Acuticoccus sp. I52.16.1: one gene and its partner. The protein of the gene in region 2 binds, or shares a complex with, the protein of the main gene of each other region. Links are inferred from orthologs where the notes say so. Each region holds a gene or a part of one and is shown on either strand. Other genes may lie near its edges.

Region 1 (11,738 bases), 2.4 Mb from region 2 along the record:
GGTCCTCGGACATGCGCTTGGTCAGCGTGGTGACGAGCGTGCGGTAGCCCTTGTCCGCCACCTCGCGGATCTCGCCCAACACGTCGTCGACCTGGTGCCTGGCCGGGCGGATCTCGACCGGCGGGTCGATCAGCCCCGTCGGGCGGATGACCTGCTCGACGAAGACGCCGCCGGCCTCCTCCATCTCCCAGCCGCCGGGCGTGGCCGACACCGCGACCGACTGCGGGCGCATCATGTCCCACTCCTCGAAGCGCAGCGGGCGGTTGTCCATGCACGACGGCAGGCGGAAGCCGTACTCGGCGAGCGTCGCCTTGCGGCGGAAGTCGCCTTTGTACATGGCGCCGATCTGCGGCACCGTCACGTGGCTCTCGTCGAGGAAGACGAGCGCGTTGTCGGGCAGATATTCGAACAGGGTGGGGGGCGGCTCGCCCGGCTTGCGGCCGGTGAGGTAGCGCGAATAATTCTCGATGCCGTTGCACACGCCGGTCGCTTCCAGCATCTCGAGGTCGAACCGGGTGCGCTGTTCCAGGCGCTGCGCCTCCAAGAGGCGGCCGGCGTTGTTCAGCTCCACCAGGCGGTGCCTCAGCTCCTCCTTGATGGACTTCATCGCCTGCTGCAACGTCGGCCGCGGGGTGACGTAGTGCGAGTTGGCGTAGACCTTCACCAACTCCATCTCTTCGGACTTCTTGCCCGTCAGCGGATCGAACTCGGTGATCGATTCCACCTCGTCGCCGAAGAGGGAGACGCGCCAGGCGCGGTCCTCGTAGTGCGCCGGGAAGATCTCGACCGTGTCGCCGCGCACGCGGAAGGTGCCGCGGATGAAGTTCGCGTCGGACCGCTTGTATTGCAGCGCCACCAGGTCGGCCAGGAGCTGGCGCTGGTCGAGCCGCTCGCCGACCTGGATGGAGAAGGTCATCGCCGTATAGGTCTCGACCGAGCCGATACCGTAGATGCACGACACCGACGCCACGATGATGACGTCGTCCCGCTCCAGGAGGGCGCGGGTCGCGGCGTGGCGCATCCGGTCGATCTGCTCGTTGATCGAGGATTCCTTCTCGATATAGGTGTCGGTCCGCGGGACGTACGCCTCGGGCTGGTAGTAGTCGTAATAGGAGACGAAGTATTCGACCGCGTTGTTCGGGAAGAAGCTCTTGAACTCGCCGTAGAGCTGGGCCGCCAGCGTCTTGTTGGGCGCCAGGATCAGCGCCGGGCGCTGCTGCGCCTCGATCACCTTGGCCATTGTGTAGGTCTTCCCGGAACCGGTGACGCCGAGGAGGACCTGCGTCTTCTCGTCCTGCTGCAATCCCGCGACCAGCTCGGAGATTGCCTGCGGCTGATCGCCCTTCGGCTCGTATTCCGAGACGAGCGCCAGCGGGACGCCGCCCTCCGATTTGTCCGGCCGGGGCGGGCGGTGGGGGGTCCATTCGCCGGCGCGGAACTCCGGCCGGCCCTGCTGGATGAGGCTTTCGAGCGCGGCGACGGTGGCCGTGGCGCCGCTCTCGGGCAGCGCCTCCGCCTCCTCCAGGCCGACGTCGAGCCCGGCGACGGGGTTGAGACCGGAGGCGGCCCGTTCGCGTGCCGTGGCCTTGCCGCCCATGGACGTCCCGCGCGAGGTACGGCCCGAGGCCGCGTTCCCCTTGCCGCGCTTGGGCTTCTCCTCGGCCTTGGCGGCGGCGGCTTTGTCCTTAGTCTTGCGGGGCGCCTTCTTCGGCGCCGCCGCCGGGGCGGCCTTGGGCGCGTCGGTCGGGGCGTCGGCCGGCGCGTCGTCGCCGACGAGGAAGGCGTCGTTCTCGACGTCGCTCGCCCAGCTCTCGATCTTGCCGCTGTCGCGTGACTTGGGCGTGCGTTCCATGGGTCCGGTCCGTTGCGCCATCAGCACCATATGGCACACCCGGCGCGGTCCTCCAATGGAGGCCGCCGCGGTCTCGACCGTTGCCGGGTTCAGCAGCCGCCGCGGCGCAGGCAGCGGTTGAATTGGGGGGAGCCATTCTGGAACCGGCGGCCGCAGAAGCGAGCGCGCGACTCGCAGCGGTTGCCGCCCTGGCTGCCGCCGCCGCCCCCGCCCACCGCGCAGCCGCGCCGCGCCATGCACGAGCGGTAGCGGTCCCCCTGGCCGAACCGGCGCTGGCAGACGAAGTTCTGCCGCCCGCAGTAACCCTGCACGTGTTCCCATCCCGCCGGCGGCGGCGCGAGCCGTGGCGGGGCGGGCGCCGCGGTCGACGACGGGGCCGCCAGGGTCGCCAGGGTCGCCATGAGCAAGGCCAGTGCGACGCGAGGCGGTACGCGGTGCGGCACCATGGGTCGAGGCATCTCCGAGGCTGCGATCTCACACCATCCTAGGCTAGGCCGGGCCAACCTCGGATGAACAGAGCCTCAGCCGTTGCTCAACATCGCAAGGCCCATGAAAATGCCGAACAGCACCGGCTGGTGCAGCAGGTATATGGGGAAACTCCACCGCCCCAGCACCGCGATCGCCTCCCAGACCGGCCCGGCGCGCCCCCGGCCGGGCACCAGCCGGACCACGCGGCCGACGATGACGCCCAGCAGCGTCACCGCGAACCAGGGGAAGACGGGCTCGTAGTCGAAGGTGATCGGCATCTGCGGGGCGAGGCCGAGCGGGTAGGCCCACGGCGCCTCGAAGACGGCGTCGCGCCACACGTGCGGGAGGGCGAAGACGGCGAGCGCCACCGCCGCGGTGAGGGCGACCGGCGCCCGCACGAAGGGGAGCGCCAGGAGGCTGAAGAGGGCGATGGCGTGCAGGATGCCGAAGTAGATCGGCACCGGCATCGCATAGGCCGTCCCGAGGGTGACGACTGCCGCGCCGCCCGCCACCCAGGCGAGCCGCGTGAGGAAGGGACGCCAGCGGATGCCGCGCGCATGCGCCGCGACGAGGCTGACGCCGACGAGGAAGAGGAAGGTGGACGCGATGCCGGCCGCGAAGCCGCGCCACAGCGGGCTGGTGGTCACCGGCCAGTCGACATGGCCGAAGAACATGAGGTCGAACGAGCCGTGGTAGATCACCATGGCGACGATCGCGACGCCGCGCGCCGCGTCGAGCCACAGGATGCGCCGCCGCGGGGACGCGGTGGGCGCGTCGCCGTCGGCCGCGAGGGCGGGCCGCCCGTCGCTCACGTCAGTACCGCCACCTCTCGGCCTTCTCGACGATGAAATCGCGGAACGCCTGCACGCGGGCCGACGAGCGCAGCTCCTCGGCGTAGACGAAGTAGAGGTCGTAGGTCGGCGCCTCGGCGCCGAGATCGAGCCGCACCAGGCTGTCGGCGTCGGTCTCGACGATGAAGTCGGGCAGGACGCCGATGCCGGCGCCACCGGCGATCGCGTGCTTCATGGCCGGCATGTTGGAGATGCGCACCGCCGATTGGCGCGGGTCGTCCGCCGAGCGCCCGGCGATCTCCAGCCAGTTGAGATCGCGCAGATAGGCGGGCGGGTTGGGGCCGAAGGTGACGAGGCGGTGCCCGTCGAGTTCCTCGAGCGTGCCCGGAGAGCCGAACTTGGCGATGTACTCGTGCGAAGCGTAGACGTGGAAATGCACGGTGAAGAGGCGGCGCTGCACCAGGTCGGGCTGCGTCGGCTGGCGCCAGCGGATGGCGATGTCCGCCTCGCGCATGCCGATGTCGAGCTCGTTGTCGTCGAAGATCATCAGGAGCTGGACTTCGGGGTAGGTCTCCACGAAGTCGCCGATGCGCGACGACAGCCACGTGGTGCCGAGGCCCATCGTGGTGGTGACGCGCAGCACGCCGCGCGGCCGGTCGCGCGAATCGACCAGCGCACCCTCGACCGCCTGCAACTCGCGAGCGATGCCCGACGTGGTACGGAAGAGCTTCTCGCCCTGTTCCGTCAGCAGGAGGCCGCGGGCGTGGCGATGAAACAGCGCCACGCCGACCTGTTGCTCGAGCGCATGTACCTGACGGCTGACGGCCGACTGGCTGATGCCGAGTTCCTCGCCGGCGTGCGTGAAACTACCTTTGCGCGCGGCAGAGTGGAAAACCCTCAGCTTATCCCAGTCCATCTCGTCTTGCCTTCAAGGCCCGCTCTCGGGGGCGTGCGGCCTCAGGCCGCGAGTGTTTCGTTCGCCCGCGCCGGATTGGCGGCGAGCCACCGCTCCGCTTCCAGCGCGGCCATGCATCCCATCCCCGCGGCGGTGACCGCCTGGCGGAAGGTCTCGTCCGTCACGTCCCCGGCGGCGAACACGCCTTCGACCGAGGTCGCCGCGGAGTCCGGCGCCGTCCAAACATACCCGGACGGGCGGAGCCGGAGCTGGTCGGCGATCAGCTCCGTCGCCGGGGCGTGCCCGATGGCGACGAAGACGCCGTCCGTCTTCACCTCTTTCTCCTCGCCGGTCACCGTGTCGCGAAGCCGCGCGCCGGTGACGCCGAGCGGATCGTGGTCGCCGGTCACCTCGGCGATCTCGGCGTTCCACACCACCTCGATCTTCGGATGCGCGAACAGCCGATCCTGCAGGATCTTTTCCGCGCGCAACGTGTCTCTGCGATGAACGAGGGTCACCTTGTCGGCATGGTGGGTGAGGTAGAGCGCCTCTTCCACGGCCGTGTTGCCGCCGCCCACCACGAGGACGTTCTTGCCCCGGTAGAAGAAACCGTCGCACGTGGCGCAGGCGGAGACGCCGTAGCCCTTGAACTGCTCCTCGGTGGGAAGGCCCAGCCACTTGGCCTGCGCGCCGGTGGCGAGGATCACCGCATCGGCGACGTAGATCTTGCCGCTGTCGGCCTCGAAGCGGAACGGGCGCTGGGAGAGGTCGGCGGCCGTCAGGTGATCGTACATCATCCTGGTGCCGACGTGCTCGGCCTGCTCGCGCATCTGCTCCATCAGCCAGGGGCCCTGGATGACGTCGGCGAAGCCCGGATAATTTTCCACGTCGGTGGTGATGGTCATCTGCCCGCCCGGCTGGATGCCGGCCACGAGCACGGGTTCGAGCATGGCACGCGCGGCATAGATGGCGGCGGTATAGCCGGCCGGGCCGGAGCCGATGATCAGAAGCTTGGTCCTGACGATGTTCTGCTCGGTATCGCTCATCGAACGTATGCCTTTCGCGAGGGATCGCTGCTCGCTGCACCTCTATTTGTGCTGCTATTTGTGCTGCGCTGCAACATTGGACAACCCCAACCGGGGGCGCAACGCGTCGGCGATGGCACCGGCGGCGTCCAATGGAATATAGGACCAACGGGGAAAATCCCCATCAAACCAGCGCATCGCACCGTACTCGATCAAACTGGAATAAAAGGATTCGAATCGGGCTTTTCCACGACCGATTCGCCATCCGAGGATCGGTTTGCCGGTCGTCGCCGCGTCGCTCAGCATCGCGACGGAGTCGGCGGTGACGATGAACGCGTCCGCCAGGGCGAGGATTCCAGCGTAGGACACGGCGCTTTCCGGCGCGTCACTCGCGACCAAATGATGAGGGGTGGCGGCCAGCGCGTCGGTGAGAGCGGCGGTCGCGGCGGGGCCGGTCCGGCGCGAGGTGCCGACGGCGAGGACGCAGTCGTGCCGCGCGGCGAAGGCGGCGAGCGCGCGGCCGAACGCGGCGGCGTCCGCCGGCTCGAAGCGCTGGCGCGCCGCCGTCCCGCCGACGAGCACGCCGACGACGCCGCCCGGACGCGCCGGCAGCAAGGGGCGCAGCGCCGCCGACCCTCGCGCCAGATCCTCGGCGGTGACGGCCGAGGGGGCGGTCAGCGTCTCGAACCGGGGCGGGAGCAGGGCGTCGACCCGGCGCCGGTCGTGACGCGGCGCCCAGATCATGTCGAAGTCGCGCGGGCGCCACAGGACGGGTTGCAGCGCGAGGACGAACGGGCGCGGCGCGCAAAGGTGCGAGATCGCCCGCGCGGGGCTCAGACTCTGTCGCCCGGCCGCAATGACGAGAACGATTTCTGGCGCCAACCGAGGCGGCAGAGGGAACTCTTCGGCAACGAGCGCACTATATGGAAGTGACAAACGCCGTGCGATGGCGACTGCCTGTCGGTGATGCCCGATCTTGCCCTGTGCCGAAACGATGAGGCAGCAGGGAGGTTCAGGGTGATCACGTTGTGTACAATATTCTTGCGAAGGGCGGGTTGAGCTACGACCTGAAGGATCCAAGTCCTCACCCCTTTGACGCTTGAATTAGAGCGAGAACACGCGCGTCCGCCATGAAAGTTCGCCTCGACACCGTAGATTGGAAGATCCTAGCCGCGTTGCAGAGCAACGGGCGCATGACCAACGTGGAGCTGGCGCGCCGCGCCGGTATCTCCGCGCCGCCCTGTCTACGCCGCGTCCGTGCTCTCGAGCAAAACGGGATCATCACCGGGTATCGCACCCTGATCGATGAGAAGGAGCTCGGGTACGACCTGACCGCCTTCGCCTTCGTCGGCCTGAAGAACCAGACCGAAGCCGAACTCCTGAAGTTCGAGGAGCAGCTGCGTGCCTGGCCGATCGTGCGCGACGCCTGGATGGTGTCGGGGGAGGTCGATTTCGTCCTCTTCTGCATCACCGAGACGCTGCGTTCGTTCCAGAACTTCATCATCGAGACGCTGACCTCCGCCGAAAACGTGGAGAGCGTGCGCACGTCTCTGACGATCCGCCAGTCGAAATCCGAGCCCCGCGTACCGATGCCGGGGCAGGAAGTGGCCGACCCCGTCGCCGTCTAGCCGACGCGCGAGGAGGGTCGACGCGTCGAGCGTCAGCGGGCGAAGTCGATGATCGCCGCCGCCGGCGGGGCCGCCATGTCCTCGGGCAGTTCCAGCGGTGCGATCGTGACGCGGCCGTCCATCCGCACCGTCACCTCACGCTCCGCGGCGATCGCCGCCTCGGCCACACGGTCCGACTCGGCCACCCGTTCCAGCGCCCGCGTCGGCGCGGCCGGGACGTCGATGAGGATGCGCTCACCGTCGCGCCGCAGGGTCAGCACCGCGTGCGCGTCGCCGCGCATCGCCAGCGTCAGCAGAACCATCCGAAGAAGATTCACCTCGGCGACCGCCGCCGGCGCGGCAGGCGTCGCGACGGCTTCGTCCTCTTCCGTTACGACGAGGAAGGCGGCGTCCCGCACCAGGCGGCGCACGTCGCACACGGCGCGGAACAGCGGCGTGCCGGCGATGGCGTCGTCCTCGGCGGCGGCCTGCGGCTCGGGGGCGCCATCGTCGTTGGCGCGCGCGTCCGCGTCGAAATCGCGCAGGGCGAGGTCGGGCACCCAGGCGGGGTCCGGCGCGGTGAAGGGGGTGGCGGCCTCGGGCATCGTCTCCGCGCGGCCTTCGCCGGGCACGGGCGGGAACATCGGCAGCACGTCGTCGGCGGTGAGCTGCTTGTGGAAGACCAGGACGGAGAGCTGCCCGTCGCGCAGCGCGCCGACGCTGACGGTGTAGCGCGCGGACCCGATCGCCACCGCCTTCGTGGTGCGCGCCTGCCCGTCCGCCAGCAGGAAGGACAGGCTCATCACGTCGAACACGTGCTCGAGGTCGGCCGCGGTGAGCCGGTCCTCCAGCCGCGCCTTGGCCTGCAACGGCGCCAGCGCGTCGAAGGCGCGGTTGCACAGCTCGATATGGCCGCCGCGGGTCACGAGCGCGATGGGGGCGGGGTTGGCGTCGAGCACCTCCATCAGGAGGTCGCGCCCGGGCGCGCATGTCGTCGCGGGGACCTCGGCGACGTGCATCTCGTCGGGCATCGCGGTCAGCAGCATCGCCCGTTCGCCGCTCCACTCGATCGTCGCCATGGTGACGCGTGCGCCGAAGGTCCGCCCGCCGGCGGTGCGCAGCGGCATCCCCCCCGGCCGCCCCGGCCCGCCGCCGGCGAAGAGCGCGCCCATTCCGCCCGCCGCCTCCAGGATGTTGGCGGAGGTGTAGCCGAACAGGACCACCGCGGCGCGATTGATGAAGGCGACGTCGTCGTTGACGATCACCAGCGCGGCGACCGGCATCCGCTCCAAGAGGTCGCGCGCCTTCGCGTCGACCGGCGCGACGTCGAGCATCGAGCCTTTCGGCTTGTCCCAACGGTTGAGCAGCACGTCGGTGGACAGGCGGGCGAGGGGGCTGGGGTCGAACTCGTCCGGCATGTCGCCGGCGAACTCCGCGCCGAGCGCCTTGGCGATGTACCGGAACGCGTCGGCTTCGGGTCGTGACATTCGGCCGACATCAATCGGTGCGTCCGCCTCCATGCCGTCTCCCTTATCCTCGGATTGATCGTTCATCGTGCGAGGGAGCTTGCTGCCATCGAGTTAATCCGGCTGCAACGCATACCGGGGGCGGAAGCGGTGAATTCGGTTATCCCCAGGTAAAGGTGTCACATTTTCACGCAGCGAACGCCTGCGTTCTGAGCGGTCGCAAAAAAAATGTTGCACTGCACAATCGGTGCGCTACATAGGGGTTGGCAGCGGCGAAAAGGCTGCGGCCAGACGGCCGCGGCGCTTCACCGCGATCCCGTGCAGGAGGTCAAAATGTCGATCAACGAAAACATTCCGACCCCGGATACCATCGCGAACGAGGCGTTCAAGGCTGCCGATCAGGCGACCGACCAGTTCGCGTCTGCCCTTCCGGGGTACGATGCCCCCAAGATGGTCCGTGAGATGGCTGAGCAAGGCATCTCCACGGCCCGCCAGATGTATGAAAATGCCCGCAACGCCGCAGAGGAGGCGACTGACATGATGGAAGATACCTACGAAACCGCTCGGAAGTCGTTCACCGAGCTGAACCTGAAGCTGATCGATCAGGCCCAGGCCAACACCGATCGCGTCTTCGCTTTCGCGAAGGAAGTTGCCGGCGCCAAGACCGTGTCGGAGGCCGTCGAGCTGCAGACCAAGTTCGCGCGTGAGCAGTTCGAGGCTTTCGCCTCGCAGGCCCGTGAGATGCAGGAGACCGCGCAGAAGCTCGCCTCCGAGACCTCGGGCCCGATGAAGGAAGCCTGGGAGCGCGCGACGCACAAGTTCAACGCGTAATTCTCACGCGTCGACGGCGTCGCACCTTCGAGGTCGCGAAAGCTGAAATGAAGAAGCGCGTCGGGGTTCCCGGCGCGCTTTTTCTATGCCATATGCACCCGACCGGCGCGGGGGACACCCCGACGCGGACCTGTGCCGACGTAGCTCAGTTGGTTAGAGCGCTGGATTGTGGATCCAGAGGTCGTCCGTTCGAACCGGACCGTCGGTACCATCCACCACACACCCACTCCCGTCTCGTCTTCCCACCCCGGCGCCGTACCGGTCCCCGCAGCGGGCATCGTGCGCCCGCGCCGCAGGACCGGCGCGCGAGAGCACCGGCGTGCGAGAGTACGCGCCGCAGGTCCCGCGCACGAAGGGGGAGGGCCGCGCCCAGGTGGTGTCCGCTCCTGAAAAGCTGCGTTAGTATCGGCGCTTGAGAGGGCCGAACGGCCAGGAGGTTACCCGTGGCACCCAACCTGACAATCGCCGACCTGCGCGACAAGCACCGGCGATTCACCCCCAAGATGTTCTACGATTACGCCGATTCCGGGTCGTACACCGAGGGCACCTACCGCGAGAACGAGACCGCGTTCTCCGCCATCAAGCTGCGCCAGCGGGTCGCCCGCAACATCGACCAGCGCAACCTCTCCGCCAAAGTCCTCGGCGAGACGCGCGCGCTGCCGCTCTACCTCGCTCCCGTCGGCATGACCGGCATGCAGCACCCCGACGGGGAGATCCTCGCCGCCCGCGCCGCCGAGAAGTTCGGCGTGCCGTTCACCCTGTCGACCATGTCGATCTGCTCGATCGAGGACGTCGCCGCGGCCACCACCAAGCCCTTCTGGTTCCAGCTCTACGTGATGCGCGACCGGGGGTTCGCCGCCGACCTCATCGAGCGGGCGAAGGCGGCCGGCTGCGCGGCGCTGGTGCTGACGCTCGACCTGCAGATCCTCGGCCAGCGCCACAAGGACCTCAGGAACGGCCTCTCCGCCCCGCCGAAGATGACCCCGAAGGTCATCGCCCAGCTCATGGCCCGCCCCGAGTGGTGCCTGAAGATGCTCGGCTGCAAGCACCGCCAGTTCGGCAACATCGTCGGCCACGTGAAGGGCGTGACCGACATGGGCTCGCTGTCGGACTGGACCGCCTCGCAGTTCGACCCGACGCTCGACTGGTCGAGCGTGGAGTGGGTCAAGGAGCGGTGGGGCGGCCCGCTGATCCTGAAGGGCATCGGCGATCCGGACGACGCCAAGATCGCCTTGGGCACCGGGGCGGACGCGATCACCGTCTCCAACCACGGCGGCCGCCAGCTCGACGGGGCGCCCGCCTCGATCGACATGCTGCCGCCCATCGTCGACGCGGTCGGCGGGCAGATGGAGATCCACATGGACGGCGGCATCCGCTCCGGCCAGGACATCCTGAAGGCGATGGCGCTGGGCGCGGACGCGACCTCCATCGGCCGCGCCTTCATCCACGGCCTGGGCGCGGCGGGCGAGGCGGGCGTCACCCGCGCGCTCGAGATCCTCGCCAAGGAGCTCGACATCACCATGGCCCTGTGCGGCGAGACGGACATCAACGCCGTCGGCCACCACAACATCTGGGGCCGCGTGCCGGCGGTGGAGCCGGCCGCCACCGAGCCGCGCGAGGACGACCTCGTCGCCGTCGGCGCCTGACCGCGCGATGCGTATCCTCGTCACCGGCAGCGCCGGCCACCTCGGCGAAGCGCTGATGCGGATGCTGCCGGCGGCGGGTCACGACCCCATCGGCCTCGACATCGAGCCGGGGCCGCATACCGACATCGTCGGCTCGATCACCGACCGGGAGGTCGCCTACACCGCGACCCTCGGTGTCGACGCGATCCTTCACACCGCCACGCTGCACAAGCCGCACGTGAAGACCCACTCCAAGGCCGCATTCGTGGAGACCAACGTTGCCGGAACGCTGGCGCTGCTGGAGGCGGCGGCGCAGCACCGGATCGCCCGCTTCGTCTTCACCAGCACGACGAGCGCGTTCGGCGCGGCGCTGAACCCCGCGGCGGACGAGCCGGCGGCCTGGATCGACGAGAGCGTCGCCCCGGTCCCGAAGAACATCTACGGCGTCACCAAGACCGCGGCGGAGGACCTGTGCGCCCTCTTCGCGCGCGAGAAGGGGATGGCGGTCACGGTCCTGCGCACCTCGCGCTTCTTCCCCGAGGACGACGACGACGCTGCGGTGCGATCGCGCTGGAGCGAGCCGAACATCAAGGCCAACGAGTTCCTCTACCGCCGTGTGGACATCGAGGACGCGGCCGCCGCGCACCTTTCGGCGCTCGGTGCGGGCGCCGGCTTCGCGCGGTACGTCATCAGCGCCCCGGCCCCGTTCGCACCGTCCGACGCGCCGGCCTTGCGCCGCGATCCGCACGCCGTCGTCGCCCGCCTGTTCCCGGACTATCGGCGGATCTACGACGCGGCCGGCTGGGAGATGCTGGACACGTTCGACCGCGTCTACGACAGTCGCCGTGCCGTGGCCGAACTCGGCTGGCGTCCGCGCTGGGACTTCGCCGCGATCCTGCGCCAGGTCGAGGCGGGCGCGCCCATCGGCAGCGACCTCGCCCGCAGCATCGGCCGCAAGGGTTACCACGACGAGGTCTTCGCAGGCGGCCCCTTCCCGGTCTAGGCCGACACAGCGCCGCCACATCGGCGATCTTTGATTTCGCACTTATGCACTTTTCAAATCTGTAAGGCGACGGTTATGCTGGCTAAGGGAGGGCGCCGAGACAGGATCTCCGCCCCTCGATCCCGCTGCGGAGCCGGGCCATGCGACGATGAACATCGATGAAGCCGACCAATCC
Region 2 (11,458 bases):
CACCGGCAGCTTGATCTGCCGGTAGACCAGCGGCCACACCCCGTGCAGGAACGCCGCCATCCGCCCGTAGCCGAGCGCCCGCGCCATGGCGACGCGGGGCCGCGCTTCGATCTGTCCCAGCGCGGCGAGGGCCATCAGCACCAGAAAGGGCGTCTCCTTCATGACGAGGGCCACGGTGAGGGCGATCCCCCACGGGTCTTGCACCAGCGCGATATCGGGCGGGACCCGCAGCCCGGTGGCCCACGGCGACAGGAGCCGCAGGACCAGGCCGGAGGGCGCGAACAGCAGCACGAACCCGAGCGCCGCGGCCGCATGCGGCACCGACAAGAGCGGCGCCAGCAGCCGATCCGTGACCGCCATCGCCCGCGTGCCGAACGTCGCCGCCAGGATCGACGCCGTGGCCGCCAGCGAGACGAGGGTCGCCGCCAGTGCCGTCCCGACCGACAGCGCCGCCGAATGGGCGAGGCCGGGGCGGGCGGCGAGGGCGGCGAACGCGGCGAGCCCAGGCTGGTCGGCGCCGATGGGCGGCAGGTAGCCGAATGCCGGCAGAAGCACGCCGACGAGCCCGGCGCCCACCGGCACGGCGATGACGAGCTTGACGGCGACGCCCGCCGCGGCCGCCGGCCCCCCGCCGCCGGCCGGCCGGGGGCGCCGCGGCGCCGCGTCCCGCCCGTCATAGTCGCGGCGCCTCATTCCATCCCACCTGGCCATGATCTGCACGCGGCGCACGCCGCGTCGGCGAGCCTAGTTCGGGTGCCGCGGCGGAAAAATCAACCGATCGCGACCGCGCACCGCCGCTGGGCGAGGCTTGCCGGCCGCGCGTCGCGGCGCGACGGGGGCATCGTCGCGCCGGCCGGCGGGCGCTATAGTGGGCGCATGTCCATCGCCGAGGCAGAACCCTTCCACGCGGTCCTCTTCCCGCACCGGTCGCTCACCCGCCGCGGCTATCTCGTTCTGATGGCGGTGGTCGCGGGCGCAATGGGGTTCGCGGCGCTGCGCACCTGGGCGATCGGCGCGTGGCCGGTCTCCCTCTTCGCCGTGGCGGACATCCTCCTCGTCTGGGGCGCCTTCAAGCTCTCCTACCGCTCCGGCCGCCAGTTCGAGGAGATCACCGTCACCCCGAGCGAGGTGCTGATCCGCAAGGTCTCCCCCGCCGGCCGCGTCCGTGAGCACCGCTTCCAGACCGCATGGGCCCGCCTCGCCGTCGTCCGGCGCGACGAGGACGTCGTCAACCTCGAGATCGGCTCGCACGGTCGCGCCGTCGTCATCGGCGCCTTCCTCAATCCGGCGGACCGGGCCAGCTTCGCCAGCGCGCTGTCCGATGCGATCAGCCGCAGCCGCGGCCGAGGCTGAGGCACGCCCGGACCGGCAGGACCGCCCGGCCGGACGGTCCGCGACGCAACCGCCGAAGCGTACACCGCGTTGGGCTTGGACCGAGGCGCGGAACTGTCCTAGAAAAACCTATGAATTTACCAACGCTCCTGACCTGGTTCCGCTGCATCGCCGTCCTGGCGGTCGCGGTGACGCTGGCCTGGCCCTTCGGTCCTCACCGGGGCCTGGCGCTGACGCTCTTCGTCCTCGCCGCGGCGACCGACTGGCTCGACGGCTACCTCGCCCGCACGCTGAATCAGACCACCGCCTTCGGCCGGATGCTCGATTCCATCGCCGACAAGATGCTCGTCAGCGTGACGTTGCTGATGCTCTGCGCGGAGGGATCGATCCACGGCGTCCATGCGCTGGCCGCCGCGTTGATCCTCACGCGCGAGACCGCGATCGCCGGACTGCGCGAGCATCTGGCCAGCAAGGAGGTGGTCGTCCCGGCCTCGATGCTGGCCAAATGGAAGACCACGGTGCAGCTCGTCGCCCTCGCCGTCCTCATCGCCGCGCCGCTGGTTCCCTTTCCGGTTATTGCGAACTGGGCCGGACTCGCCATCTTGTGGGTCGCGACCGTCATGACGGTGGTCAGCGGCGCCCAGTACGTCTGGGGCACGCGCCACAACTGGGGGAGTCATGAAGCTTAAGTACTTCGCATGGGTGCGCGAGCGGATCGGCGTGCCGGAAGAGGACATCGTGGTGCCGCAGGAGGTGGCCACCGCCGGCGACCTGATCCTGTGGCTGAAGAGCCGGGGCGAGGGCTACGCGCACGCGCTCGAGCAGGATCGCTTCATCCGCGTTGCCGTCGACCAGCGGCACGTCACGCACGATACGCCCGTCGCGGGGGCGCGCGAGGTGGCGCTGTTTCCGCCGATGACCGGCGGCTGAGCCGATGCGCGCGCACGTCACCATCCTCGACGATCCGCTCGACCCGAAGGCCTGGTTCGCCGAGCTCGCGCCGTGCGACGATACCGGCGCGATGGCCGCTTTCGTCGGCAAATGCCGCGGCGAGAAGGGCCGGCTCGTGGCGTTGGAGCTGGAACATTATCCCGGCATGGCGGAGGCCGAGATCGGCCGCATCATGGACGAGGCGCACGCGCGCTGGGAGCTGTTCGACCTCCTGGTGGTGCATCGCACCGGCATGGTGAAGGTGGGCGAGCCGATCGTGCTCGTCGCCGCGGGGTCGGTCCATCGTGACGCCGCGTTCGACGCCGTCCGCTTCGTGATGGACTTCCTGAAGACCGACGCGCCGTTCTGGAAGCGCGAGCACCTCCTCGACGGGACGGTCGGCGCATGGATCGAGGCCAAGGAGGCCGACGATGCCGCGCGCGACCGGTGGGCGAGGCCGACGGTCACCGCCTGAGGCCCTGCGCGGCGAGGCGGCCGTAGGTAGACGCTAGCGGAACGCGAGCGCGCACGGAGCCCCTGCTCAGTCCGGATCCTCCAGCCCCAGGCGGGGCGGGGCCGGCGTGTGCGGATCGCTGGCGACGCGGGTCACCCTGAGCCCCGCCTCGCGCAGGAGGGCGACGAGACCGTCCTCCCCCGGCAGGTGCAGCGCGCCGACGGCGACGACCTTGCCGCCTTCACGCAGGCCCGGCAGCATCCGTTGCAGCATCGTGCGGTTGCGCCGCGCCACCATCGCCTCCCAGAAGACGTCGCCGATCCTCTCCGCCTCGTCCTCGCCGACGAGGGCGGCCATCTCCCGCAGACCCATCGTCCAGATCGCACCGATATGCCGGGTACGGTAGAGGGCGATGTTGGTGAACCACATCGCCCTGTCGTCCGCACCCAGCGACAGCGTCATGCGCAGGATCTGGTCCATGACCTCCGGCTGACCCTCCAGCGCGTCGATCTGCTCGGCCACCGTCTCCAGCCCCGAGACCTCGACGTCGGCCTCCACGGCGATGCGCTCCAGTTCCTCGTCGAGCCCGGGCGCGTCGGCCTCGGCGAGGGCGCAGGGCGGGAGGCTGAGCAGGCCGACGAGGATCAGCGGGCGCATCTGCTCGGCGACGACGAGCGGCATCCCGTACCCGGCGAGCACCTCCTCCGCGTGCTCGCGTTCGGCGGGGCTCATGGCGTCGGTGAAACTGCTGTCACCGCTGCGGAAGATGTTCTTGGGGTTGGCACTCCACCGTGCCAGCTCTTCGGTCATGGTGGAGCTTTCGAGCTCCAGGTAGAGGCCCGAGGCGCGGGTCACGAGCGCGGTGAGCGTCTCGCCCGGCTGAGCGATGCCGCCGGCTGCGAGGTGGAAGGTGCCGACCAGGTAGGATGGCGGCTCGGTCTCGACGCGCCACAGCCGGCCCTCCGCGTTGGGCATGCCGGCACGCGCCTCGGCGATGGCCGCGGCGGCGGTCGGCTCGGCGATCAGCATGGCGTCGGGGCCGGGAGACGGACCGCAGTCGGCCGTCGCCCCGGTTGCCGCCGTCCCGAGCGTCGCCACCACGGAGGCGGCGACGAACCAACGCGCTACGATCTTCAACGGCTTGCCTCGTCCGCCCAATCGGACACGGAGACGATCAGAACGTGAAGCCGGCCGTCTTGGCAAGGTCGGCCAGCGTCGTCTGCGGACGGGCGCCGAAATGAGAGATCACCTCCGCCGCGCAAATCGCACCGAGACGGGCGCAGTCCGCCGGGGCAAGGCCGCGGGCATGGCCCAGCATGAAGCCGCCGGCGAAGAGGTCGCCCGCGCCGGTGAGATCAACCACCTTCACCGGGTCGGCCGGCACGTCCGCCGCCTCGCCATCGGTGATGACGCGCGCGCCCTTCTCGCTCATCGTGACGACCGCGGTCGGCACCAGCTTGCCGAGTTCGGCGGCCGCGGCGTCGAGGTCGTCGGTCTGGAACAGGGACTTCACCTCGGCCGCGTTGGCGAAGCAGAGGCCCACGTCGCCGCTCTTCAGCAGCGTCATGAAGTCGTCGCGGTGGCGCTCGACGCAGAACGAGTCCGACAGGGTCAGCGCGGCGATGCGACCGGCGGCGGTGGCCCGGCTGGCGGCCAGGCGGAAGGCGGCCATCGCGGCCGGCGGGTCGAACAGGTAGCCCTCGAGGAAGGTGATCGCCGCGTCCTCGACGAGGCCTTCGGTGATGTCCGCCTCGGTCAGCTCCTGGCTGGCGCCGAGGAAGGTGTTCATCGTGCGCTCGCCGTCCGGCGTCACCAGGATGGTGGACGTCGCCGTCGGCGCGCCGCCGATGAGGGGCGGCGTGGTGAAGGCGACGCCGGCATGGCGCATGTCGTGGACGTACGCTTCGCCGTTGGCGTCGTCGGCCACCTTGCCGATGAACGCCGCACGGCCCCCCAGCGAGGCGACGCCGGCGACGGTGTTGCCGGCCGAGCCGCCGGACACGCGCACCGAGTCGGTCAGCACCGCGTCCACCGCGCGGGCCTCCGCCTCGTCGACGAGGCGCATGGAGCCCTTGGCGACGCCGAGTTTCTCCAGTGCGTCGTCGTGGACGTGGCCGAGGATGTCGAAGATGGCGTTCCCGATGCCGAGAACGTCAAAGCGTGCGTCAGTCATTCATGTCTCCAAAAAGCGGGCCCGGCACACCATGGCGCGCCCGGTCCGGTCAACCTCAATTCAAGTGTGTCAGCGCGGGCGGATGCCCAGGGCGGCGGCCCGTTGGTAGCGCGGCGGGGTCCGGTCCGCCACGTCCGGGGCGTTCACGGTGCCGGCCACGATGCGCGCCGCGATTCCCTCCGCCGCCGCCTGGGTGCCGGCACGCGAGTAGATCGTGCCGCGCACCTGCACGCTGGCGGCGAGCGCCCGGCGGAACGCCTCGAAGAGGTCCGGGTCGGGCGCTTGGGGCGCGGTCCAGAAGGCGTCCAGCGGCTGCTGCGCGGTGAGGCCCGGCACGTCGTAGATCGCGGGGGAGAGGGTGATGGTGGGGATGCCGGCGGCGAGCCCGTCGAGCCCGGCGGAGGAGTTGATGGTGACGAGCCCGGCGGCGTCGTGCGTCCAGGCCGACATCGCGAGCCCGTCCACGAAGTCCACCCGATCCTCGATCCCGGCGGCGGCGGCGAGCTGCGGCACCCGTGCCGCCCAGTCGACGGGGCCGAGGTCGCCGGGGTGCTTCTTCAGGACGAGGCGCATGCCGGCGGGGGCGTGCGCGGCGAACGAGGCGAACACTTCGCCCAGCGCCTCGGTCGTGTCGGAATATTGCGAGTTGGTGCGGATCTGAAAGTCGGTGTCCGTCTGCATCGCGAAGAGGAAGAAGGGCGCCGTCAGTCGGTCGCGCACGGCCTGCGCGGCGGCGGTGCGCCGGCCGACATGCCCCTCGCGCCACAGGAAGCGCGCGTAGGCGACGAACGGGTGGTACAGCCCGTGCTGGCGATAATGCGGGTAGGTGAACCAGCCGAAGACGTTGGAAAGGTTGGTCTTCAGGTCATCGACCGTTTCGAGCCCCGCCTCCCGCGGGTAACGCACCGCGGTGTCGACCGGGGGCGCCTCGGCGGCGAGGGCGCGGATGGTGGCGGGGTCGGTCGGAAACAGGCTGTCGACGGAGTTGCCGTTCTTCTCCAGCGTCATCCAGTCGGGCCGGAGGTATCCCAGCTCGGTGACGATGACGTCGATGCCCCGCTTGCGCGCCTCCGCGGCGGCCTCGTGGTGATAGGGGCGCTGCTCGGAGTGCATCAGGACGGCGGTGACGCCGTGCCGCTCCATGAAGCCGCCGACGAAGGCCGGCCAACCCGCCGGGCGCCCGCGATAGGCCGTCGCAGGGGCGAGACCCCACGCCGCCCGGTCGCCGGGGCACAGATTGATCCGCCGCACGCCCGCACCCGCGGCTTCGAGGTGGCGGGCGATCTGGCGGTAGAGCGGTGAGAGCGGGCCCTGGAGAAGGAGGACCGTGGGTCCTGTCAGGCCGCGTCTCCGGTCGCTTCGGCGCTGTCCTCACCGGCCTCCGGCTTGACCTGGCCGGGCTTGGGACCGCCCTTGGAGACGCCCACCATCGCCGGCCGCAGCACGCGTTCGCCGATCATCGAGCCGAGCTGGACCGTCTGCACCACGGTGCCCGAGGCGATGTCGGGGTTCTCGACCTCGAACATCGCCTGATGCTGGTTGGGGTCGAACTTCTGCCCCGTGGGGTCGATGGTCTTGATGCCGTGGCGCTCGAAGACGGACTTCAGCTCGCGCTCGGTCATCTGGATCCCCTCCACGACGCTCTTCACCTCGGGCGGCAGGGTCTCGAGGTCGGCGTCCTTCAGGGTGTCCATCGCGCGGGCGAAATTGTCGGCCACGTTGAGGAGATCGCGGGCGAAGCTCGTCACGGCATATTGCCGGGCGTCCGACACGTCGCGCTGGGCGCGGCGGCGCACGTTCTCGGCCTCCGCGACGGCGCGCAGCATCTGGTTGCGCAGCTCCTCGGCCTCGGCGCGAGCCTCGGCGAGGGCGGCTTCGTATTCGCCGGCGGTCGACGTCGGCTCGGCGGACTCCGCCGCTTCGCCGGCGCCCATGATCTCGGCGGCGTCGGGCACGAGGGTGTCCCCCTCGTGCTGGTTCTTGTTCGTCTCGTCAGACATTGACGGTCCTTAGATCGAGGACTTGATCCAATCGACGAGCTTACCCTTCGGGGCGGCACCCACCTGGGTGGCCGCGGGCTCGCCGTTCTTGAACATGATGAGCGTGGGGATCGAGCGGATGCCGTACTTCATGACGGTGTCCTGGTTCTCGTCCACGTTCATTTTTGCGATTTTCACCTTGCCGTCCATCTCGGCGGCAATCTCTTCGAGCGCCGGGGAGATCATTTTGCAGGGACCGCACCACTCCGCCCAAAAGTCGACGACGACGGGCTCGTCGCTCTTGATGACGTCGCTGTCGAAGGTCGCGTCCGTGACCGCTGTGGAGGACATCACTCACCTAACTGTCGCTGAAGACTGTCAGCCTACGTATGGACGGGGCGGGTGAGCGTCAAGCAGTGGGCGCCATGCCGACAGCGGGCAGCACCCCGTCCATCTCCATCATTGTGGCGCTGGCGGTCCACACTATGGCGGTCGAAACGGCGCGATCCGGCAGCATCTGCCGCACCAGCGCGGCATAAATGGCGAGCTGGCGGCGGTAGGCGAGCGGTGCGTCGGCGGGCCGGCGGGGGACGATGCGGTCGGTCTTGTAATCCACAATCAACACCGCGCCGGGGGATAATTGCAGGCGATCGATCCGCCCGCTGGCCCGCCGCACCGCCCCGTCGACGGTGACGTCGCCCATCACGTCGACCTCGTGGCGCGCCGGTCCGGACAGGGCGGGGAGGGCGTGGACGGCCTTCGCCTCGCGGGCGATGGCGGCGGCATCTTCGGGCGCCAGCCGCGGGTGCGCCTCGGCGATGCGCGCGAGCATCGCCTCGACCGGCTCGTCGCGCTCCAGCAGGCGGTGCAGGATCGTGCCGAACGAGACCGCGTCGAGCGGCCGCCGCTCGACCGCGATGTCGCCCACGGCGGCGAGGTGCTCGGCGGCCGAGGGCACCAGCGGCTCGGGCGCCGCGTGCGCGATGGTGGCCGGGGCGGTCAGCCACGCGGGCCTCGGCGGTGGCGGGGTCTCGGGGCGCGGCGCCTCCGGCTCGGGCGGGGTGCCGGGGGCGGGGTTGCGCCAGGCGAGACCCTCGCCGCTCGGCATCGTGGCGGTCGCCGCGTCGGCGCCGAGGGCGGCCTGGACCACCTCGTGCCACATCCCCTCGGCGGGCTTCTTCTTGCCGTAGGCCCCGCAGACGACGAGGTGCTGCTCGGCCCGCGTCATCGCGACGTACAGGAGGCGGTAGTGCTCGGCGAGTTCGGCGGCGGATTTTTCCGCCAGCACCGCCCGCACCGCCGCGCTCTGGTACGGCTTGGACGGGGCGTAGACGAGGACGTCCTCGTAGCCCGGTGCCGGGGAGGGGACGGCGACCACCGGGCTGCGGCTGGGGTTGGTCGCCTGCGCGCCGACATCGGCGAGGAAGACGACCTTCGCCTCCAGTCCCTTGGAGCCGTGCGCGGTCATCACCCGCACCGCGTTCTGCGTGCCGTCGGCGACGCGGCGCAGCTCCGCCTTGGTCTTCGACAGGCGCATCAGGAAGGTTTCGAGCGTGGGAACGTCCCGCCCCTCGAAGGCGAGCGCCTCGTCGAGGAAGGCGTCGAGGGCGTCTTCGGCCTCCGAGCCGAGGCGGGCGGCGAAGTCGGCCCGGCGCCCCTCGCCGACGAGCACGGCGGAGAAGAAATCGAACGGGCGCAGCGTGCGCGCCATGCCGCGCCAGCGGGCGAGCGTGGCGTGCGCGGCGCGGGTGGCCGGGTCGGCGGTCTCCGCGAGCGCTGCCATCAGCGACCCGTCCCGGCCGTGGGCGACGGTGAAAAGCGCCTCCTCGGAAAGGCCGAAGAGCGGGCTTTTCAGGACGGTCGCCAGCGAGAGGTCGTCGCGCGAGATCAGCGCGCGGGCGAGCGCGACCATGTCCTGCACTGCGATATGGTCGGTGATGGTCAGCCGGTCGGCGCCGGCGGTGGGGATGTGCCGCAGCTTCAGCTCGCGGTTCATCAGGCCGACGAAGCTGCCGCGCTTTCGCGTCAGGATCATGATGTCGCCCGGCTTCACCGGGGGCGCGCCGCCGGGGCCGGTGCCGCGCGGGTCGGTCCAGTCCTCGATCGCATCGGCGATGGCACGCACCAGCTTGACGACGCCGGCGTTCTCCGGGGCCTGGTCGAACGGGGCGTCCCAAGCCTCGGGCTTCTCGTCCTCCTCGTCGTAGAAGAGGGGCCAGAGGTCGACCCCGCCGGGCCCGTCTTTCACGGCGACGTGGCGCACCGCACCGGCGCCGGCGCCGACCGAGGCGGCGAGAGGCCCGTCCGCGAAGACGCGGTCCACCGCCGAGAGGACCTGCGGGGCGGAGCGCATCGAGTGGGCGAGGTCGACCGCGCGGAAGGTGAGCCCCGCCTCGGTCGCCGCCTCACGGTAGTGGCCGCGCTTCTCGCCGAAGAGTTGCGGTGCGGCGCCCTGGAAGGAGTAGATCGACTGCTTCTCGTCACCCACGACGAAGAGCGTGCGGTGAACGTCCTTGGCGCCCTGGCCGGCGAAGAACTCGCCCGTCAGCGCTTCGACGAGCTGCCACTGCGGCGGGGAGGTGTCCTGCGCCTCGTCGACCATCACGTGGTCGATCCCCTCGTCGAGCTTGTAGCGCACCCAGGCGGCGGCGGTGCCGGAGCGCACCAGGTTCATCGCGGTCTCGATCTGCTCGTCGTAGTCGATCACGCCGCGGCGGCGCTTGGCGGCGGTCAGCTCCTCCTCGACCATGAAGGCGAGCTGCATCAGCGGCACGGTGGCGGCGATGGAGGCGGCGGCGCGTTCGGCATCGGCGACGGCGTCGAGCCGCGCGTGCTCGGCGGCGACGAGGGTCTCCAGCTCCGGCCAGCCGTCCAGCACCTTCTTCGGCACGATGCCGCCCAGCTTGCGCGGCTCGCCGGCGGCGGTGAGGAAAATCTCGGCCCAGCGGGCGTCGCGCTCGTCCGCGGGGCAACCGAGTGCCGCCTCGATCCGCTCCAGCGACGCCTTGCCGACGCCGGCGGTCCGCAGCGCGTCGGCGAGGCGGCGGCAGACGTCGTCGCCCAGCGGCGGGCCCGGCTGGGGCGGGGCGAGGGCGCCGCCGAGGCTCTCCGTCAGCCGCTCGGTCGAGGCGCCCATGCCGAGCCAGCGGATCAGCCGGCGCCGTTCGCCGAGCGCGGCCTTGAGGCTCGCGGCGAGGCCGAAGTCGGAGATGTGCGGCAGGATCGCGTCGACGAGGTCGCCGACCGGGCCGCCGGGGTCGAGCGTCGCGCGGGCGAGGACGGTGGCGATGGCGCGGTCGGTCAGCTCCTCGCGCATCGGGTCGTCGAGCACCTGGAACGAGCCGGAGATGTTGGCCTCCAGCGGGAAGCGCCGTAGGAGTGCCGCCGCGAAGGCGTGGATCGTCTGGACTTTGAGGCCGCCGGGCGTCTCCAACGCCTCGGCGAAGAGGGTGCGCGCCCGCAGCGCCGCCGCGTCGGGATCGGCGTCCGGCGCGAGCTTGGCGACGTGCGCGGCGAGGCGGTCGTCCGGCAGCGCTGCCAGCACCGCCAGCGCATTGTAGACGCGCTGCGCCATCTCGGCCGCCGCGGCGTTGGTGTAGGTGAGGCACAAGATGGTGCGCGGCGCGACGCCCGAGAGGAGCAGGCGTACCACGCGTTGGGACAAGACGTAGGTCTTGCCCGCCCCGGCGTTGGCCGAGACCCAGACGGAGGCGGCAGGGTCGGACGAGCGGCGCTGCGCGTCGTCGGCTTCGGGGGGGACGCGCAGGCTCATTCGTTCTGCCACTCGGCGGCGCGGGCGAGGTGGTCGTAGTCGCCGGAGTCGCTGTCGCGCATCGGGCGGGCGCGCGACAGGTAGCCCTGATCCTCGCTCTGGTAGAGCATGTGGAGCGCGGTGAGGCGGGCGCGCGCCTCGTCGGCAAGGGCGGCGCTCTCCTCGCCCGCCACCTCGGCCCAGCGCACCGGGGCGCGGCCGGCGCCGAGCGCCACATAGGTGAGGCCCGTCAGCGCGATGTCGGTCGGCACGCGCTCGACGGCACCGGCGCGCACGAGTACCGCCTCCAGCGGAAGCTGCGGCTCCAGGAAGCTCTTGACCTGCTTTCCGGTGGGGGGATTTCCGGTTTTGTAGTCGACGATCTCGGCCCCCGCGGCGCCGAGGTCGATGCGGTCGATGCGCCCGTTCAGCGTCGGCCCGCCGGGAAGGTCGGTGACGGCCGCGACCTCGACCAGCGAGGTGTCCGCCCGGTCCATGCGCTTGCGCTCCTCCTCCAGGATGAAGGGGGCGATGTAGCGCAGCCGCGCGCCCCAGAGGGCCTGCGCTTCGGGCGCGAAGTCGAGCTCGCGCAGCGCCGCGTCGAGGATGCGGCGGAAGGCGTCCTCGGCGTCCGCGGCGGTGGCCGCGCGATGGTGCCCGCCGCCGACGAAGCGGGCGAGCACGTCGTGAAAGAGCTCGCCGCGGTTGCCGGCGTCGGGCTCCTGCTCCAGCGGATCGAGCGGCTTCAGGCCCAGGATGCGCCGCGCGTAGATGGCGTACGGATCGCGCACCAGCCGAGCGATCTCGGTGACGGAGAAGGATGCCGGACGGGCGGCGAC

The links.
Region 1: the proteins of trxA (region 2) and trxB are in contact, whole or in part, in a crystal structure (PDB 1F6M), measured with the Escherichia coli proteins. The link is inferred for Acuticoccus sp. I52.16.1 from one-to-one orthologs.

What each region holds. Positions count from the first base shown.
Region 1 is NZ_CP094828.1:3,967,193-3,978,930, forward strand. What follows is about bases 3,061-6,015. They hold trxB (thioredoxin-disulfide reductase), read right to left. Parts: upstream 5,053-6,015; coding sequence 4,069-5,052; downstream 3,061-4,068. Other genes in these bases: MRB58_RS17865 (DUF1624 domain-containing protein), read right to left, coding at 3,061-3,132; MRB58_RS17870 (LysR family transcriptional regulator), read right to left, coding at 3,134-4,027; MRB58_RS17880 (ELM1/GtrOC1 family putative glycosyltransferase), read right to left, coding at 5,107-6,015. In the rest of the region: excinuclease ABC subunit UvrB, read right to left, coding at 1-1,852; MRB58_RS17860 (hypothetical protein), read right to left, coding at 1,942-2,163; more of MRB58_RS17865, read right to left, coding at 2,374-3,060; more of MRB58_RS17880, read right to left, coding at 6,016-6,111; MRB58_RS17885 (Lrp/AsnC family transcriptional regulator), read left to right, coding at 6,162-6,659; MRB58_RS17890 (PAS domain-containing protein), read right to left, coding at 6,692-8,125; MRB58_RS17895 (phasin), read left to right, coding at 8,438-8,935; MRB58_RS17905 (alpha-hydroxy acid oxidase), read left to right, coding at 9,379-10,581; MRB58_RS17910 (NAD(P)-dependent oxidoreductase), read left to right, coding at 10,589-11,563; MRB58_RS17915 (hypothetical protein), read left to right, coding at 11,712-11,738.
Region 2 is NZ_CP094828.1:1,550,542-1,561,999, reverse strand. What follows is about bases 5,560-8,234. They hold trxA (thioredoxin TrxA), read right to left. Parts: upstream 7,220-8,234; coding sequence 6,899-7,219; downstream 5,560-6,898. Other genes in these bases: addA (double-strand break repair helicase AddA), read right to left, coding at 7,278-8,234; grpE (nucleotide exchange factor GrpE), read right to left, coding at 6,227-6,889; MRB58_RS07045 (capsular biosynthesis protein), read right to left, coding at 5,560-6,140. In the rest of the region: MRB58_RS07080 (ABC transporter permease), read right to left, coding at 1-693; MRB58_RS07075 (DUF2244 domain-containing protein), read left to right, coding at 877-1,353; pgsA (CDP-diacylglycerol--glycerol-3-phosphate 3-phosphatidyltransferase), read left to right, coding at 1,464-2,021; moaD (molybdopterin converting factor subunit 1), read left to right, coding at 2,011-2,262; MRB58_RS07060 (molybdenum cofactor biosynthesis protein MoaE), read left to right, coding at 2,267-2,737; MRB58_RS07055 (TraB/GumN family protein), read right to left, coding at 2,804-3,853; MRB58_RS07050 (adenosine kinase), read right to left, coding at 3,891-4,889; more of MRB58_RS07045, read right to left, coding at 4,959-5,559; more of addA, read right to left, coding at 8,235-10,640; MRB58_RS07025 (PD-(D/E)XK nuclease family protein), read right to left, coding at 10,637-11,458. UniProt on the Escherichia coli protein: Participates in various redox reactions through the reversible oxidation of its active center dithiol to a disulfide and catalyzes dithiol-disulfide exchange reactions.